3 regions of the Serratia sp. LTN-2 genome follow, and region 2 is predicted to be linked to each of the others. Evidence: predicted binding sites of a transcription regulator. Region 2 holds the regulator's gene; each other region holds the start of a gene.

Region 1 (5,827 bases), on a different contig from region 2:
CTCCCCCGGCTTCAGCTGCGGCATCGCCTCCAGCGTCGCCACCGCCGGGTACGGGCAAGGCTCGCCCAGCATGTCCAGCCGGTAGTCCGGCACTATCGTCGTCTCTTTCATGGCATGCTCCTCAAATTCACCACCTGCGCCTCAGGCCGGGCGCGGAAAAAGCGTTTCTCCCACCACAGCATGGCGGCGAAGGCCAGCGCCAGCAGCAGGTAAGTCACCAGCAGGCCGCCGATCGGGCCGAAGGTATCGAGCAGGTTAATCTTGTCGTAGTCGGTCGCCAGCGCCGGCGCCAGGTCGTCCCAGTAATAGGCCAGCAGCGTAGCGCCGATGATGTTGCCCAGCCCCACCCACCAGTAGTGCACCTGCCCTTCCACGGCGCGGTACATCCAGCCGGTCTCGCAACCGCCGGCCAGCACGATGCCGAAGCCGAACAGCAAACCGCCGAGCACCGCATTCGGGCCGGCCCACATGATCTTCGGCGCCACGCCCAGCTGCACATAGCTGAAGATACCGATGGCGCTCACCGCCATGCCGATGATGATGGCTTTCGCCATGTGGGTGCGCCCGGTGATCCACAGATCGCGGAACGCCGAAGTGAAGCAGATCTGCGCGCGCTCGATCAGCAGGCCAAAGCCGATGCCGAACAGCATGGCGATGCCGAGCTTCGGCGCATCGAACAGTGTCCACAGCGACCAGGCCACCGCCAGGCCGAAGATCGCCATGCCCAGCCGGAAACGGCGACGCGCCTGCTCAGGCTTCTGCGTCAGCGGCGCGGCGGCCTTCACCTTTTGCAACTTGATCGGAATGCGGAACATCGGCAGCAGCGTGAATTTGGCGCCGAAGTAGGAGCCGGCGGCGGTCGCCAGCGCGAAGAACCAGGCGTGTAACGAGAACTGCGGAATGCCGGTGAAAAACGCCGCCAGGTTGCAGCCCATCGCCAGGCGTGCGCCGAAGCCGGCGATGATGCCGCCCAGCAGCGCCTGCACGATGCGAATGCGGTGCTGCGGCTGACGCAGTTTGATGTTGTTGGCCCACAGCGCGGCGGCGATGCAGCCGGCGAACATGCCGATGATCATCCGCCCGTCGATGCGCTCCAGCGGCGTGCCCTGCAGGCCGATGACCTTGAAATAGCCCCACTGCTCGGGGTGCAGGCCGAACCACTGCAGCACATGGCCGCCCCAGCGGGTGAACTCGCCGGTCACCGCCCAGAAGGTGCCGGTCATGCCGAAGTAGTAGGTAGAAAGGATCCCGGCGGCGATCACCGCCGGCAGCGGCGCCCAAAAGCGCACCAGGTATTGAGATTTAAACTGCTGCCAACTCATGGCATCTCCCGTGCATATCATCCGTAAGAAAAAACCTTATGAATGATACGCCATTCAGGGGCGTTTGACGGCAACTTTCAGGCATAAAAAAACCAGCCCGCAGGCTGGTTTTTCAGAGCGCTTCACCGCGAACGGCGAATCAGCGATTACGCGTCGCCGAAACGACGACGTGGTGCTGCCGGTGCGCCGTCATCACGGCGTGGCGCCGGCTTGCCGTCACGGTTGTAGTTACCGCCACGACGCTCGCCGCCGTTACCGCCTTCACGACGTTCACCGAAGGAGCGACGCGGGCCGCCTTCGCGACGTTCGCCGTTGAACGGACGACCGTTGCCGCGACGCTCGCCACCGTTGCCACCGTCACGACGCTCGCGACGTTCGAACGGCTGTGCATCGCCCAGCAGCTGCATGTTCATCGGCTTGTTCAGGATGCGAGTGCGAGTGAAGTGATTCAGGATCTCGCCCGGCATACCTTTTGGCAGCTCGATGGTGGAGTGGGAAGCGAACAGCTTGATGTTACCGATGTAACGGCTGCTGATGTCGCCTTCGTTAGCGATAGCGCCAACGATGTGACGAACTTCAACGCCATCGTCACGGCCCACTTCGATGCGGTACAGCTGCATTTCGCCAACGTCACGACGTTCGCGACGCGGACGATCGCCGTCACGGCTGTCACGACGGTCGCCACGATCACCGCGACGATCGTCACGGTCGTTGAACTCGCGGCGCTGACGCGGCTTGAAGACCGGATCCGGCGGCAGGATCAGCGGACGTTCGCCCTGTGCCATTTTCAGCAGCGCTGCGGCCAGAGTTTCCATATCCAGCTCTTCTTCCGGCTGCAGTTTGGTCAGCAGTGCGCGGTACAGGTCCAGATCGCTGCTTTCCAGCTGTTGCTGAACTTTCGCGGCGAACTTGGCCAGACGACGCTCGCCCAGCAGTTCTGCGTTCGGCAGTTCCACTTCAGGGATGGTCAGCTTCATGGTGCGTTCGATGTTGCGCAGCAGGCGGCGTTCGCGGTTTTCCACGAACAGCAGCGCGCGGCCGGCGCGGCCCGCACGACCGGTACGGCCGATACGGTGAACGTAAGACTCGGAGTCCATCGGGATGTCGTAGTTGACAACCAGGCTGATGCGCTCAACGTCCAGGCCACGGGCCGCAACGTCGGTCGCGATCAGGATATCCAGACGACCGTCTTTCAGACGCTCCAGAGTCTGCTCACGCAGCGCCTGGTTCATGTCGCCGTTCAGCGCGGCGCTGCTGTAACCGCTGCGCTCCAGCGCTTCGGCCACTTCCAGGGTCGCGTTCTTGGTACGAACGAAGATGATCGCCGCGTCAAAGTCTTCGGCTTCCAGGAAACGCACCAGCGCTTCGTTTTTACGCATGCCGTAGACCGACCAGTAGCTCTGGCTGATGTCCGGACGGGTGGTCACGCTGGACTGGATGCGCACTTCCTGCGGCTCTTTCATGAAGCGGCGGGTGATGCGACGGATCGCTTCCGGCATGGTGGCGGAGAACAGCGCGGTCTGATGTTCAGCCGGGATCTCAGCCATGATGGTTTCTACGTCTTCGATAAAGCCCATGCGCAGCATTTCGTCGGCTTCATCCAGCACCAGGCCGCTCAGGTTAGAGAGGTTCAGGGTGCCGCGCTTCAGGTGGTCCAGCAGACGGCCTGGGGTACCCACAACGATTTGCGGGCCCTGGCGCAGAGCGCGCAGCTGCACGTCGTAACGCTGGCCGCCGTACAGGGCTACCACGTTGACGCCGTTCATGTGTTTGGAGAAATCGGTCATCGCTTCAGCAACCTGAACCGCCAGTTCGCGGGTCGGTGCCAGCACCAGGATCTGAGGTGCTTTCAGGTCTGCCTGCAGGTTGTGCAGCAGCGGCAGCGAGAACGCTGCAGTTTTACCACTACCGGTCTGTGCCATGCCCAGCACGTCGCGGCCGTTCAACAGGTGAGGAATACACTCAGCCTGGATCGGAGATGGTTTTTCATAGCCCAGATCGTTCAGGGCGGAAATGATTGGAGCAGACAGCCCCAGATCAGCAAAAGAGGTTTCAAACTCAGTCGTCATGTACACGTGCCTCATTAATAATGGCAGCCAGTCTACATAACTCGTCGAGAAAATTTTCAGTCATTTTCATTGAAAAGTGTGAACCGGCTCAAATTAGATTATAAAACGAACAAAAAAGCCCTCGCCCGTTAAGGCGATAACTTTGGTTAAAAACCAATGTCCATCAGGCTGATAGGTGTTCGTCAGCTATTGCTGGTCCGATTCCGATAGGTCGTCTTGCTCTTGGCCCAAAAGCGCCAATTCCAACAATGCATAGCGGTGCTCAACGAAGTTGTGAACGTTGTTAGACACCGTCAGTTTGAACAGCGCCGAAGCGGTGTCCTTGTCCCCCAGACTCAGGTAGTGTTTACCCAAATAGAAGTCAGTTTCACTGAGATGCTCAGCGAGCGAAGTGTTATCCGTTGCATCTGCCTTGAGGCGTTCCATCAGCGTTTTTTCGCTGATCTTGCCCAGGTAGAATTCGACAATATTCCATCCCCATTGCCCTCTGTCCGCTTTGTCATAGCGCTGCTGAAGCGCTACCTCGGCCTTCTTGGGATCGATTTCTCGCTCCACCAGATACAGCCATAACGAACGGAAGGGATCGTTTGGGTCGTCTTGATAAAACGCCTGCAGATCATCCTGCGCCAACGGGAAGCGGCCGCCATAATACAGTGCGATGCCCCGGTTTAAACGCGCGTAATTGTAAGTTGGATCAAGCTCTAGTACAGAATCAAACGCTTCATAGGCAGCATCAAAATTGCCTGCCTGCGTTAAGTAAATGCCCAGGTAGTTGAAAACTTCCGGCATGTCGGGACGTATCGCCAGCGCCTGCGAGAAATCATTGCGCGCTAATGCACGTAACCCGAGGCTATCATACAGCACACCGCGCTCATATAAAAGCTGTGCGCGTTCGTCATCCGTCAGTGCCCGGCTGGCAAGAATTTGTTCCATGCGCGCCAGGATCACTTCCTGCTGCAACGTTGGCTGCAACGGGATTGCCAAAACTTCGTCTTTACGCCAATCATGGTTGCTGCATCCTGCCAGCATGAGTGCTGTCGCAACGTAACACCAGCGCAAGAAAGGCTTCATTTCCCACTCCCGAAGACAAACATTGGATGAACGTCCTGTCCTCCGTTTGCTAAAACGCGGGCATCCTACCCGCGCGATACGAACAGCTCCCAACCCCATGGCGGGGAGCTGTAAAACTATCTATACAGTTATTCTGCTTCAGGCGCAGGTGAACCTGCTTCCGGCGCCATCGCTTCTTTGATGCTCAGACGCACGCGGCCCTGACGGTCAACTTCCAGTACCTTAACCGGCACTTCCTGACCCATCTGCAGATAGTCGGTCACTTTCTCGACGCGCTTGTCGGCGATCTGAGAAATGTGCACCAGACCTTCTTTACCACCGCCGATAGCGACGAACGCGCCGAAATCAACGATACGGGTCACTTTACCCTGGTAAATACGGCCCACTTCGATCTCTGCCGTGATCTCTTCGATACGACGGATAGCGAATTTCGCCTTCTCACCGTCGGTCGCTGCGATTTTAACTGTACCATCATCTTCAATTTCGATGGTAGTGCCAGTCTCTTCGGTCAGCGCGCGGATAACGGAACCGCCCTTACCGATCACGTCTTTAATCTTATCCGGGTTGATGCGGATAGTATGAATACGCGGTGCGAATTCGGAGATATCGCCGCGCGGGGTGCTGATAGCCTGTTCCATTACGCCCAAGATGTGCAGACGCGCGCCCTTGGCCTGGTTCAGAGCCACCTGCATGATTTCGCGGGTGATGCCTTCGATTTTGATGTCCATCTGCAGCGCGGTGATACCGTCGCGGCTACCGGCCACTTTGAAGTCCATGTCGCCCAGGTGATCTTCGTCACCCAGAATGTCGGACAGAACCACAAAGTTATCGGCTTCTTTCACCAGGCCCATCGCGATACCCGCAACGGCGGCCTTGATTGGCACACCGGCGTCCATCAGCGCCAGAGACGCGCCGCACACGGAAGCCATGGAAGAAGAACCGTTGGATTCGGTGATTTCAGACACCACGCGAACCGTGTACGGGAAATCTTCCGGTTTAGGCATCATAGCCAATACGCCGCGTTTCGCCAGGCGACCGTGACCGATTTCACGACGCTTAGGAGAACCGACCATGCCGGTTTCGCCTACGGAGTACGGAGGGAAGTTGTAGTGGAACAGGAAGCTGTCGGTCTTCTCGCCCATCAGCTCGTCCAGGTTCTGGGCGTCGCGCGCGGTGCCCAGGGTCGCGGTAACCAGCGCCTGAGTTTCGCCACGGGTGAACAGCGCGGAACCGTGGGTGCGCGGCAGTACGCCGGTGCGCACGTCCAGGCCACGGATCATGTCTTTTTCACGGCCGTCGATACGCGGCTCGCCACGCAGTACGCGGCTGCGCACCACGTTCTTCTCGACGTTGCCCAGGATGTCC
Region 2 (5,827 bases):
TTCAGGTGTTCGACGATGAACTGGCTGTGCGTGACCCACAGCCGCATGTCCGCCAGATAGTTCGACGCGAACCCCGGCTCCTGCATCGCCTGATTGAGCGAGGTGAACAGCGCGTTGTGCGCCTGGTTGACCTGCATGCGGGTATAGGCCAATGCGGTGGCGTCCGGTTCCGGTTGCTTCAGCATCAGTCGCAGCGCGGCCTGATCGTTCTCCAGTGCCTGATGGGCATTCTTGCGCAGCAGCCCGCTTTGCCACTGCGGCCACAGCCAAATGGTGCCGCCGAACGCCAGCACGCAGCCTATCAGCGTATCGATCAGACGCGGCACCAGAAAATGCGAGCCGTTCAGCGCCAGCAGCTGCAGGGTGTAAACCGCCGTGACCGTAAAGCCAATCACCGACAGCCCGTAATTCTTGCGCGAAACCAGGTAGGCCAGCAGCGTGATCACCAGCATGATGCTCAGCGTTTCTCCTTCCGGCAGCTGCAGCTGCAACAGCCCGGCCGCCAGCAATAGCCCGGCAATCGTGCCCAGCGCACGGTGCTGAATACGCACCCGGGTGGCGTTATAGCCGTTTTGACTCACCAGCATGATGGTGAGCAGGATCCAGTAAGGCTTCGGCAGGTTGAAAACCGCACCCAGGCTGCTGCCGACCGCCAGCGTCACCCCCAGCCGCGCGGCGTTGCGCAGGGCGGTGGATTTGAACGACAGGTAGCTGGCCAGCGCCGGCCAAAACGGCAGGCGGTGCTGGCCGGGCATCAGGTCGCGGCGGTACAGCGGATGCTGGGTGCGCAGCAGGCGAGCGATGCGGCTGAAGTGGTAATAACAAAACTGGCCGACCGGGTTATCGGGATGCTGCGCCGCCATTTTTTCCAGCGCCGCCAGTTCGTGGCTCATGGAGAAGCGCTTCGAATGTTGATGGTAGAGAATATCGTGCGCCACCACGCGCAGCCGGCCGGCGATCACCTGAGCGTTGCGGCGAATGATCGCTTCGGCCTGGCTCTGCTCCACCAGTTTTTGCACCTCCTCCGGCAGATGCAGGCTGACGGTGATGTGCTCCTGCAGATCCATCGCCACCTGAAAGGCGCGCTGCAGGCGCTTTTGTTCGAGGTTGTTGGCGTGCGGCAGGAAATTGAGCTGTTGGTATAAAAGGCTGATCAGATCCATCACCTTTTGCTGGCGCACCAGCAGCGGCGGCAGCGCGGTTTGCGGGTCGGTGTGTTGGGTCAGCAGCGAATACTTGGCTTCGAAGTAGTCCGCCAGTTCCAGATAAAGCTGGCTCAACGTCTCGCGCATCGGCTGCTCTTTCCACAGTTTGAACCAGAACCAGGTGAATAAGCCGTACCAGGCGGTGCCGATCGCGTACAGCAGCGGCGCCTGCCAGATTGGTACCGTGCCAGCCATGCTGAGAGCGAAGATGGCGGCCACCAGCGCCGCCGGCAACAGCCGGGCGTGCAGCGGGCTGATTTCGCCAGTGACGCCGAGCAACAGCGCCAGACCCAGCATCAGTGCCGGCAGCGGCAGATGCCACAGCAGGGCCTGTTGCAGCAGCAGGCTGCTGAGGGCGAACAGCGCACCGCCGACGATCAGCCGTTTAAAGAAGCGCTTATGCGGCGTGTCGAGACCGGCGATATTGCAGCAGGCGGGCACCAGAGAGAACATCAGGCCGAGCTGCAGTTGGCCGATCAGCAGGCCGAACAGCACCGGCAAGCACAACACCAGCGTTTGTCGCAGTGCGTAATTGACTTCCGGGTGGTAGATCAGACGACGCCACATGGCAGCGAGCAGATAAAAAACGGCGCAGATTGCGCCGTTTTTTCAGGGATTAACGGGTGCCGTAGACGACAATGGTTTTGCCGTGGGCGGAAATCAGATTTTGGTCTTCCAGCATTTTCAGAATACGGCCAACGGTTTCGCGCGAGCAGCCGACGATCTGGCCGATTTCCTGACGGGTGATTTTGATCTGCATGCCGTCCGGGTGAGTCATGGCGTCGGGTTGCTTCGCCAGATTCAGCAAGGTTTGCGCGATGCGGCCGGTAACGTCCAGGAAGGCGAGGTTGCCCACTTTTTCGGAAGTGACCTGCAGGCGGCTCGCCATTTGGGCGGACAGACGCATCAGGATGTCCGGGTTCACCTGGATCAGCTGGCGGAATTTCTTGTAGGAAATTTCGGCCACTTCACAGGCGGTTTTCGCGCGAACCCAGGCGCTGCGCTCCTGGCCCTCTTCGAACAATCCGAGCTCGCCGATGAAATCCCCCTGGTTGAGGTAGGACAAGATCATCTCTTTACCTTCTTCATCCTTGATCAGCACCGCGACGGAGCCTTTCACGATGTAGTAAAGCGTTTCGGCCTTTTCACCTTGGTGAATCAGCGTACTCTTCGATGGATATTTGTGGATATGGCAATGAGACAGGAACCATTCGAGAGTAGGGTCTGTTTGCGGTTTGCCGAGAACCATTCGCTGTTATCCTCTGTTGTTATCGCTGCCTTGTGTCACAGGGGTCAGAGTTCCCTGTAAAACCCGCCTGTAGCCGCTGTTATGAGCGAGGGCTACCGGCAAGTTTTGAGGCGTGTCATAAAAATACGCTGTCGCTCTAGCATATTAACTTGCCGTAAGCGCTGCAAGCTACATTCTGTTAACATACCGGTAAAGGAGCCTTTCTCTGGGCGTTTCCCTGAAATGCAGTGTCCCGGAAAGATTTATTGCGGCTCTGTTTGTAGCACAGAGTAAGGCGGGTGTCTCGTGTTGTCTCGCTTCAGCATGATTAGCATCAGGTTACGTTGCCTGTTTCTATGCGAAAGCGTACTCTGATTTTAAGAAATCAACCGGAGTGACCAGAATGCAGGCAAGAGTTAAATGGGTGGAAGGGTTAACGTTTTTGGGTGAATCGGCCTCCGGCCATCAGGTACTGATGGACGGCAACGCCGGCGATAAAGCGCCCAGCCCGATGGAGATGGTGCTGATGTCGGTAGGCGGCTGCAGCGCGATCGACGTGGTGTCCATCCTGCAAAAAGGGCGCAATGACGTGCGCGATTGCGAGGTGAAGCTGACCTCCGAGCGCCGCGAAGAAGCCCCGCGGCTGTTCACCCATATCAACCTGCACTTCATCGTCACCGGTCAGGATCTGACCGACAAGATCGTAGAGCGAGCGGTGAACCTGTCGGCGGAGAAATACTGCTCGGTGGCGCTGATGCTCAACAAAGCCGCTACGGTGACCCACAGCTTCGAGATCCGCCAGCCGGCGTAATCGAGACGGAGCGCGGCCAGCCGCCGCGCTCAATGCGCTTATTCGATCTTCTTGCCTTCCAGCAGCCGCTGCACCAGCGGCGCCATGATCAGCTCCATCGCCAACCCCATCTTGCCGCCCGGCACCACCAGCGTATTGATGTGCGAAATAAACGATCCTTGCAGCATCGCCAGCAAATAGGGGAAGTCTATCTGATCCAGCCCGCGGAAGTGGATCACCACGAAGCTTTCATCCAGTGACGGAATGGCCTTGGCGGCGAACGGGTTGGAGGTGTCCACCGTCGGCACGCGCTGGAAGTTGATGTGGGTGCGCGAGAACTGCGGCGTGATGTAGTTGATGTAGTCTTCCATCGAACGCACCACCGAATCCATTACCGCTTCGCGGGAGTGGCCGCGCTCGCCGGTATCGCGGATCAGCTTCTGGATCCATTCCAGGTTGACGATCGGCACCACGCCGACCAGCAGATCGACATGTTTGGCCACGTCATGGTGCTCGGTGACCACGCCGCCGTGCAGCCCCTCGTAGAACAGCACGTCGGTCGGCGCCGGCAGCGGCTCCCACGGGGTGAAGGTGCCCGGCACCTGATTGTATGGCACCGCTTCGTCGTAGGTGTGCAGGTACTTGCGCGAACGGCCGGTGCCGTTCTTGCCGTAGTCGATAAAGCTTTGCTGCAGCAGGCCGAAGTCGTTGGCCTCGGGGCCGAAATAGCTGATGTGTCTGCCCAGATCGCGCGCCTTGCGGATCGCCGCGTCCATCTCCGGCCGGGTATAGCGGTGGAAACTGTCGCCCTCCAGCTCGGCGGCGCGAATGTTGAGCTGCTGGAAGATTTTGCGGAACGCCACGCTGGTGGTGGTGGTGCCGGCGCCGCTGGAACCGGTCACCGCGATAACGGGATGTTTGGCAGACATGGTGGTTGTCACTCCGTGTTGAATGCGCCGGCGTCAGGGGATTATTGTGGCTCTTGTTGACGCTCTCTATGTCAGGAAAAAATGGTGCGCGCTGGTTTGCAATGCCCCATTGTTACCTGATTTTTTCCGTCAGTCATAGAACCGAGCGCCACTAAATTTCTTCCTGCCCGGCGCGGAACTGGCCGCGCGGCATGATGTTGACGCTCTCGTGCAGTTCCGACCACACCAGCACCACGTCGCCGTTTTTCAGCTGGCGGCGCACGTCCTCCACCTTCTGCTCCAGCGAGCGCTCGTGCTCGCCATAATCGGTGCCTTCGCGCAGTACAAAGGATTCGATCAGGCTATTCAGGGTATCGGTTGTCAGCTCTTGCCAGGGAATGATCACGTCGGGATGTCCAGATAAGGGGAAAGCCAGGCCGGAATGCGATGCTCCAGCCACATGTGCGGTTTTTTCAGCGTGCCGCCGACGAAGCCGACGTGGCCGCCGTACTCGGTCAACTGGTATTCGATATTGCGCGGCAGGCCGGCGACGTCGGGGATCACCTCATGGGTCATGAAGGGATCGTCCTTCGCATGGATGATCAGCAGCGGCGTCTGGACAGCCGGCAACAGCGGCAGGGCGCTGCAGCGGCGATAATAGTCGATAGCGTCGCTGAAGCCGTGAATGCGCGAGGTGATGGCGTCGTCGAATTCGCGGATGCGCCGCAGGCCGTTAAGCTGTGACAGCTTGAGCGGCAGGGTGTCCGGGTAGTGCAACAACTTACGGGTGGCGTTTTGTTTCAACTGCCCCAGCAGGTAGCGCTGATAAACGCGAGAGAAGCCTTGCTCCATGCGATAGGCGCAGGGCTCCAGCATCAGCGGTGCCGAGACCACCACCGCCGCCTGCAGCAGGCTGTCGGCGCCTTGCTGCGCCAGATAGCAGGCCAGCATGTTGCCGCCGAGCGAAACGCCTACCGCCGCGGTCGGCACCTCGCCGTAGCTGTCGCGCAGCCAGCGCAGGAAGAAGCGCGCGTCTTCGGTTTCACCGGAGTGGTAGATGCGCTGCTTGCGGTTGGGCACGCCGCTGCAGCCGCGAAAGTGCATCACCACGCCGAGCCAGCTGCGCTCGCGCCAGGCGTTGAGCAGGCCGTGCGCGTAGGGGCTGTAGAAGCTGCCTTCCAGGCCATGAAACAGCACTGCGCGCGGTTTGTCGCGCGCCTGCGCCGGATCCTCGCTCCAGGCGAGATCGACGAAATCGCCGTCGGGCAATTCCAGCCGTTGCCAATGCGGTTTCAATAACACGCGGCGGCGCACCAGCCGCGGCAACAGCGTTTGCAGGTGCGGATTACTGGCCCCGGTCAGGGGGCGAAAGACGTCATGCATAGGCTGAGTAAAAATGTTGTTGGCGACTATTGTGAGATCCCAGACGCACTGTTAGCTTCAATACCAATAACTAACAATGATACTGCAAAAAAGCGCCTTGGGTGAGGAGCACCCGTGCCATGGAACCGAGTTTATTCCTGTCGATGCTGGGCTTCCTGTGGGTGGCCGCCATCACGCCTGGCCCCAATAACCTGCTGCTGACTACCTCCGGCGCGAACTTTGGCTTTATGCGATCGCTGGGGCTGATGATCGGCATCATGCTCGGCATGCAAAGCATTTTGCTGTTGGTGGCCTTCGGCGTCGGCAGCCTGAT
Region 3 (5,827 bases), on a different contig from region 2:
TTCCGCGAACAGCAGCGGCAACCCTTTATCGTGCCAATGCAGTTTAAAGTTGATCAGCAGGGTGCGCGGGCGCAGCGAACTGGCGCGAAAATGCCGCGAGGCGGGCAGGATGCGCCAGAACATGCAGGCGGCGGCGAGGGCAAACAGCCCGATGACGCCCAGCGATACGCGCCAGGAGAAGAAATCGGTCAATACCCCGGTGACCAGGCGGCCGCTCATGCCGCCGATCGAGTTGCCGCTGATATACAGCCCCATCGAGAAGGCGACGAAGCTCGGATGGATCTCTTCACTGAGATAGGTCATGCCGACCGCCGCCACGCCGCTCAGCGACAGGCCGATCAGCGCGCGCATCAGTAAAATGCCGTGCCAGCTGGTCATAAAGGCGCAAATCAGCGTGCAAACCGCCGCCAGCAGCAGCGCCACCACCATGACCGACTTGCGGCCGATGGCGTCGGACAGCGGCCCGGTGAACATCAGGCCGATCGCCAGCAGGCCGGTGGAGACCGAGAGCGACAGGCTGCTTTCCGCCGGCGATACGCCGAAGTCTTGCGACAGCACCGGCAGAATCGGCTGCACGCAGTAGAGCAGCGCGAAGGTCGCCAGCCCGGCGGAAAACAGCGCCAGCGTTACGCGCATAAACTGCGGCGTGCCGCGTTCGATATAGGGGAGTTTATTGTTGAGGGTGGAGCGTTTTACTTTTGGCGCAGCGGCCGCGTCATCGTTGGCGGCCAGCGTCGACGGCATCACGGCCGCAGAACGCACAGGGGTTGTCACAGCGTTTCCTTACCGAACTTCGGGGAGATAACAGACACTTTACAGATGACAAAATGATAGGGAGCGGCTAGTTTTTTGTCTAATATATTAATAATTCAAATTAAGACGTTTTACATATGAATATCGAATTGAGACACCTGCGTTACTTTATCGCCGTGGCCGAGGAGCTGCATTTTGGCCGCGCCGCTGAACGGCTGCGTATCTCTCAGCCGCCGCTCAGCCAGCAAATTCAGGCGCTGGAAGAGATGGTCGGCGCGCGGCTGCTGGCGCGCAACAACCGCAACGTCAGTTTGACGCAGGCCGGGGAGATGTTTCTTAAAGAAGCCTATCAGGTGCTCGATCAGGTCGGGCGCGCGGCGGAAAAGGCGGCGCGCCTGGATCGCGGCGAACTGGGGGAAATGACCATCGGGTTTACCTCCTCCGCGCCCTTTATCAGCGTGGTGTCGCGCAGCCTGCGCGCCTTTCGCCAGCAGTCTCCGCAGGTACATATCAAGATGCGCGAAATCAACACCAAGCAGCAGATCGAACCGCTGCTGAACGGTGAACTGGATCTGGGGGTGATGCGCAACACGCGGCTGCCGGAAGCGCTGCACTATCAGCTGCTGCTGCGCGAACCGCTGGTGGCGGTAGTGCCGGAAGGGCATCCGCTGGCGGAAACGCCCGGCGGCGCGCTGCGTTTTCAACATCTGGCGCAGGAGCCGTTCGTATTTTTCTCGCGTGAAGTGGGCACCGCGCTGTACGACGAAATTCTGCTGCTGCTGAGCAAGGCCGGTATCACCCCGTATATCACCCAGGAAGTGGGAGAAGCGATGACCATCATCGGTCTGGTCTCCGCCGGGTTGGGGGTATCGATTCTGCCGGCTTCTTTCGCCCGGGTGCGGGTGGACGGCGTGCGCTATTTGCCGCTGGCGGAGCCGGACGCCACCACCGAAGTGTGGCTGGTTCATCATCGCCGGCGGCCGCTGACCGCGGCGGCGCAGTCGCTGATGGCGTTGATGCTGAAATGACGTTGAGATTGGGCAAATAAAATTCAATTCACGCTGAAATTGCGAGGAATTTGTGCAGCAAATCACATAACGAATCAAATAGTTGACGCTGTATGACAAAAGCCCCACCATAACCCCTAGTCTTTATTTAGAAGCGCGAAAAATAGTAGGAGCAGGTTTGTGATTGCGGTTGGGCAGCCTGGGCATATTGATCAAATCAAGCAGACCAATGCGGGGGCGGTTTATCGGCTAATCGATCAGCTGGGCCCGATTTCGCGCATCGAACTGTCAAAACGCGCGCAGCTGGCGCCCGCCAGCATCACCAAGATCGTGCGCGAGCTGCTGGAAGCCCATCTGGTCAAGGAAACCGAGTACCAGGAGATCGGCAGCCGGGGGCGGCCGGCGGTGGGGTTGGTGCTGGACACCGAAGCCTGGCACTACCTTTCCGCCCGCATCAGCCGTGGCAGCATCACGCTGGCGCTGCGCGATCTCAGCAGCAAACTGGTGGTGGAGGAACAGCTGCCGCTCGCTGCCGAACACCCCGAACCGCTGCTGAAACGCATCCTGACCGAAGTCGATCAGTTCTTTATCCGCCACCAAAGCAAACTGGAACGGCTGACGGCGATCGCCATCACGCTGCCGGGCATGATCGACGTGCAGTCCGGCGTGGTACACCGCATGCCGTTTTACGACGTGCTGGAGATGCCGCTCGGCCCGGCGCTGGAAACCCGCACCGGCCTGCCGGTTTACCTGCAGCACGACATCAGCGCCTGGACCATGGCCGAGGCGCTGTACGGCGCTTCGCGCGGCAGCCAGAACGTGATTCAGGTGGTGATCGACCACAACGTCGGCGCCGGGGTGATCACCGGCGGCCATGTGCTGCACGCCGGCAGCCACAGCGTGGTGGAGATTGGCCACACCCAGGTCGATCCTTACGGCAAGCGCTGCTACTGCGGCAACCACGGTTGTCTCGAGACCGTGGCCAGCATCGAGAACATGCTGGAGATCGCCCAGCAGCGGCTGAGCGGCTCGATGAGTTCCAGCCTGCACGGCGCGCCGTTGACCGTCGAATCGCTGTGCGACGCGGCGCTGGCGGGCGATCAGCTGGCGCGGGACATCATCCTCGGCGTCGGCCACAGCGTGGGGCGCATTCTGGCGATCATGGTCAACCTGTTCAATCCGGAGAAGATCCTGGTAGGATCGCCGCTCAACCGCGCGGCGGAGATCCTGCATCCGGCCATCGCCTCCTGCATTCGGCAGCAGGCGCTGCCGGCCTACAGCGAGCAGGTCAAGGTCGAATCCACGCAGTTCTTCAATCAGGGCACCATGCCCGGCGCGGCGCTGGTGAAAGAGGCGCTGTATAACGGTTCATTGCTGGTGCAGTTGCTGCAAGGCTAACTTCAGAACATCTTATTAATCCGCAAAAGATTGAGCTACCTCAAGCCCCTACGCGGCAGCATCCCCTAGAATTTTTCCGATAGACTTCCTCGCCGCCGATGCGGCGACACATTGTTAACGGGGCATTCCGGGGCATTTTATTCATGTTGAAGCGTTTATTTGTTACAGGCACGGATACCGACGTCGGTAAAACCGTGGTTTCACGCGGGTTGATGCAGGCGCTGGCCGCCAACGGCCGTTCGGTGGCCGGCTATAAGCCGATCGCCGCACGTTGCCAGGAAACCAGCGAGGGCATCCGCAATAAAGACGCTTTGGTATTGCAGGCATCCTCCAGCCTGCCGCTGTCTTACGAGGAGATCAATCCCATCACCTGTCTGGATGAGGTGTTTCACGCCCATGCGAGCGAGGACATCAACTACGGCGTGATGAGCAGCGGCCTGCGGGATCTGTCGGCCAAAGCCGATACGGTAGTGGTGGAGGGCAGCGGCGGCTGGCGGGTGCTGATGAACGATCTGCGGCCTTACGCCGAGTGGGTGGTGCAGGAGCAACTGCCGGTGGTGCTGGTAGTGGGCATCAAACTGGGCTGCGTCAGCCATGCGTTGTTGACCGCTCAGTCGATCATCAACGACGGCCTGCCGTTGTTGGGCTGGGTGGCCAACCGCATCAATCCGGGGCTGGCGCACTATGCCGAAACCATCGCGGCGCTGCAGCAGCGCATACCTGCGCCGCTGCTGGGTGAGATCCCGTATCTGCCGCGCGCGGAACAGCGCGAACTGGCGCACTATCTCGACATCTCCACGCTGCTGCGCTAGCGCGGTCAGGCCAGCAAAGGGGCCAACAGACGGGCGGAGACAAACAGCCCCAGGCCGTACACCGTATGCACCAGCAGGCTGATGATGCGGCTACGCGTCGGGTTGGGGGTATTCGCCGCCGCCACGCCAAAGCCCAGCGCCGGCTGCATCACGAAGAAAGGCGCCGCCAGGCTCAGCCAGCCGCTCAACAGTGCGACCAGCGGCGCCGGTGCGGCGTACCAACCGATGCCCGCCAAACCGAGCGGGATAAAGGCGAAGGCTACGCCGATCGCATAGTGCAGCAACCATCCTGTCGCTTTTTCTCCTCGCCGCACCGGCGACGCCATGATCGGCGCGTGATAAAACCGGCCGTCGAACAGGCCGATAAACCAGCGGCCAACCAGCGCGTAGTTAAGGGGCGGGATGCCCAGCACGCGCTTTTGCACGATGGCCCACAGGTCGGTGCACAGCGTGGCGCCCACTCCGGTCAGCACAATCATCAGTAAAATTTCTGTCGTCATTTTCGTGTCCTTAAAGTCACTCATGGTGTAATGTGCGCACAGTTTGCAACTTAAAGTCGACTTCAAGTCAATGGAAAAAGAACTGGATATTGGCGAGGTGGCGCGTTTGAGCGGCATCGCGCCCTCGGCACTGCGGCATTACGAGAAAAAGGGGCTGATCGCGTCGATAGGCCGCAACGGTTTACGCCGCCAATATGCCGCCGGTGTGCTGGATCAACTGAAGCTGATCGCTCTCGGGCGGTTGGCGGGATTTACGCTGGATGAGATCGCCTCGCTGTTTGACGAGCGCGGACGCATCGCCCTCGATCGCCGGCTGCTGGCGGCGCGGATTGAAGAACTGGATCGCACCCTGCGGCGTTTGGGGCAGGTGCGCGCCGGTTTGCAGCACATGGTCGATTGCCCTGAACCGGAGCACCTGCAGTGCCCGCAGTTCAGGAAGTTGCTGCAGCAGGGCGAGTTTTAAGCCTCGCGTTTGGGCGGCGGCGCGGTGTGGTAGACCGATACCGGCCGCAGACCGCGCGACACGGTGGTGGCGATCACGCAGGCCAGCAAAATGCCGGGCAGCAGCGCGTATTCGCCGGTCATTTCAAACACCATCAGCGCCGCCATGATCGGCGCATGGGTGGTGGCGGCCAGCAGGGTGGCCATGCCGGTCAGCGCCAGCAGCAGCGGCACCGCCGCATCCATGCCCGGCCACAGGCCGAACAGCTGGCCGATCATCGAACCGAGCGCGGCGCCGACGAACAGCGTCGGGGTGAAGACCCCGCCGGGCGCGCCTGAACCGCTGCTGGCGAGGATCGCCAGCAGTTTGCACACCAGGATCGCGCCCAGCAGCAACACCCCTGGCGGCGCGATCAACAGCGCCTGCACCACGCTATAGCCATTGCCCCACACCTGCGGGAACAGCAGCGAAAGCAGCCCGACGATCAGGCCACCCAGCGCCAGCTGCAACGGCGGTTTCAGGCGCAGCGATCGGAAGGCGCGGCCGGTGGCGGTCATCAGCCATAAAAACAGCGGCCCGCCGGCGCCGGCCACCACGCCGACCAGCGCCATCAGCAGGTATTGCGTCGGCAAGGGGGCGGCGAGCGGCGTCACCAGATAGAGCGGCGCCTGGCCGCCGTTGAGCAGGTTGGTCATCAGCAGCGCGCTCACCGCGGCGATCACCACTGGCCCGAGCGAGGCCAGCATCAGGGTGCCGAACAGGATCTCGGCGATAAACAGGCTGCCCGCCAGCGGCGCATGGTAGGCGCTGGCCATCCCGGCGGCGGCGGCGCAGGCCACCCACAGTTTCCACTCTTTCTCGTGTGTAAAGCGCTGGGCGAACAGCGAGCCCACCAGCGCCGCCAGCAGGATCATC

Evidence for each region. Region 2 encodes CRP, which controls carbon source genes, mostly activating them, when cyclic AMP is high. Its sites were predicted from a motif close to ATGTGANNNNNNTCACAT; they were not measured.
Region 1: the regulator CRP is predicted to act here: its motif matches at 3,468-3,485, upstream of yrbN (protein YrbN).
Region 3: the regulator CRP is predicted to act here: its motif matches at 1,832-1,849, upstream of mlc (sugar metabolism global transcriptional regulator Mlc).

What each region holds. Positions count from the first base shown of each region.
Region 1 covers NZ_JCAXDO010000037.1:1,501-7,327, forward strand. Annotated here, with positions in the region: gene yedF (sulfurtransferase-like selenium metabolism protein YedF) at 1-111, opposite strand, end outside; gene yedE (selenium metabolism membrane protein YedE/FdhT) at 108-1,322, opposite strand; gene AC6BYQ_RS27525 (DEAD/DEAH family ATP-dependent RNA helicase) at 1,469-3,391, opposite strand; gene yrbN (protein YrbN) at 3,381-3,461, opposite strand; gene nlpI (lipoprotein NlpI) at 3,578-4,462, opposite strand; gene pnp (polyribonucleotide nucleotidyltransferase) at 4,591-5,827, opposite strand, start outside.
Region 2 covers NZ_JCAXDO010000010.1:194,541-200,367, forward strand. Annotated here, with positions in the region: gene AC6BYQ_RS19015 (YccS/YhfK family putative transporter) at 1-1,772, opposite strand, end outside; gene crp (cAMP-activated global transcriptional regulator CRP) at 1,822-2,454, opposite strand; gene AC6BYQ_RS19025 (OsmC family protein) at 2,837-3,244, shown strand; gene AC6BYQ_RS19030 (phosphoribulokinase) at 3,283-4,152, opposite strand; gene AC6BYQ_RS19035 (YheU family protein) at 4,304-4,537, opposite strand; gene AC6BYQ_RS19040 (hydrolase) at 4,534-5,514, opposite strand; gene AC6BYQ_RS19045 (LysE family translocator) at 5,634-5,827, shown strand, end outside.
Region 3 covers NZ_JCAXDO010000011.1:27,776-33,602, reverse strand. Annotated here, with positions in the region: gene AC6BYQ_RS19315 (MFS transporter) at 1-744, opposite strand, end outside; gene AC6BYQ_RS19310 (LysR family transcriptional regulator) at 891-1,781, shown strand; gene mlc (sugar metabolism global transcriptional regulator Mlc) at 1,941-3,158, shown strand; gene bioD (dethiobiotin synthase) at 3,302-3,970, shown strand; gene AC6BYQ_RS19295 (DUF2938 domain-containing protein) at 3,976-4,470, opposite strand; gene AC6BYQ_RS19290 (helix-turn-helix domain-containing protein) at 4,541-4,933, shown strand; gene clcB (voltage-gated ClC-type chloride channel ClcB) at 4,930-5,827, opposite strand, start outside.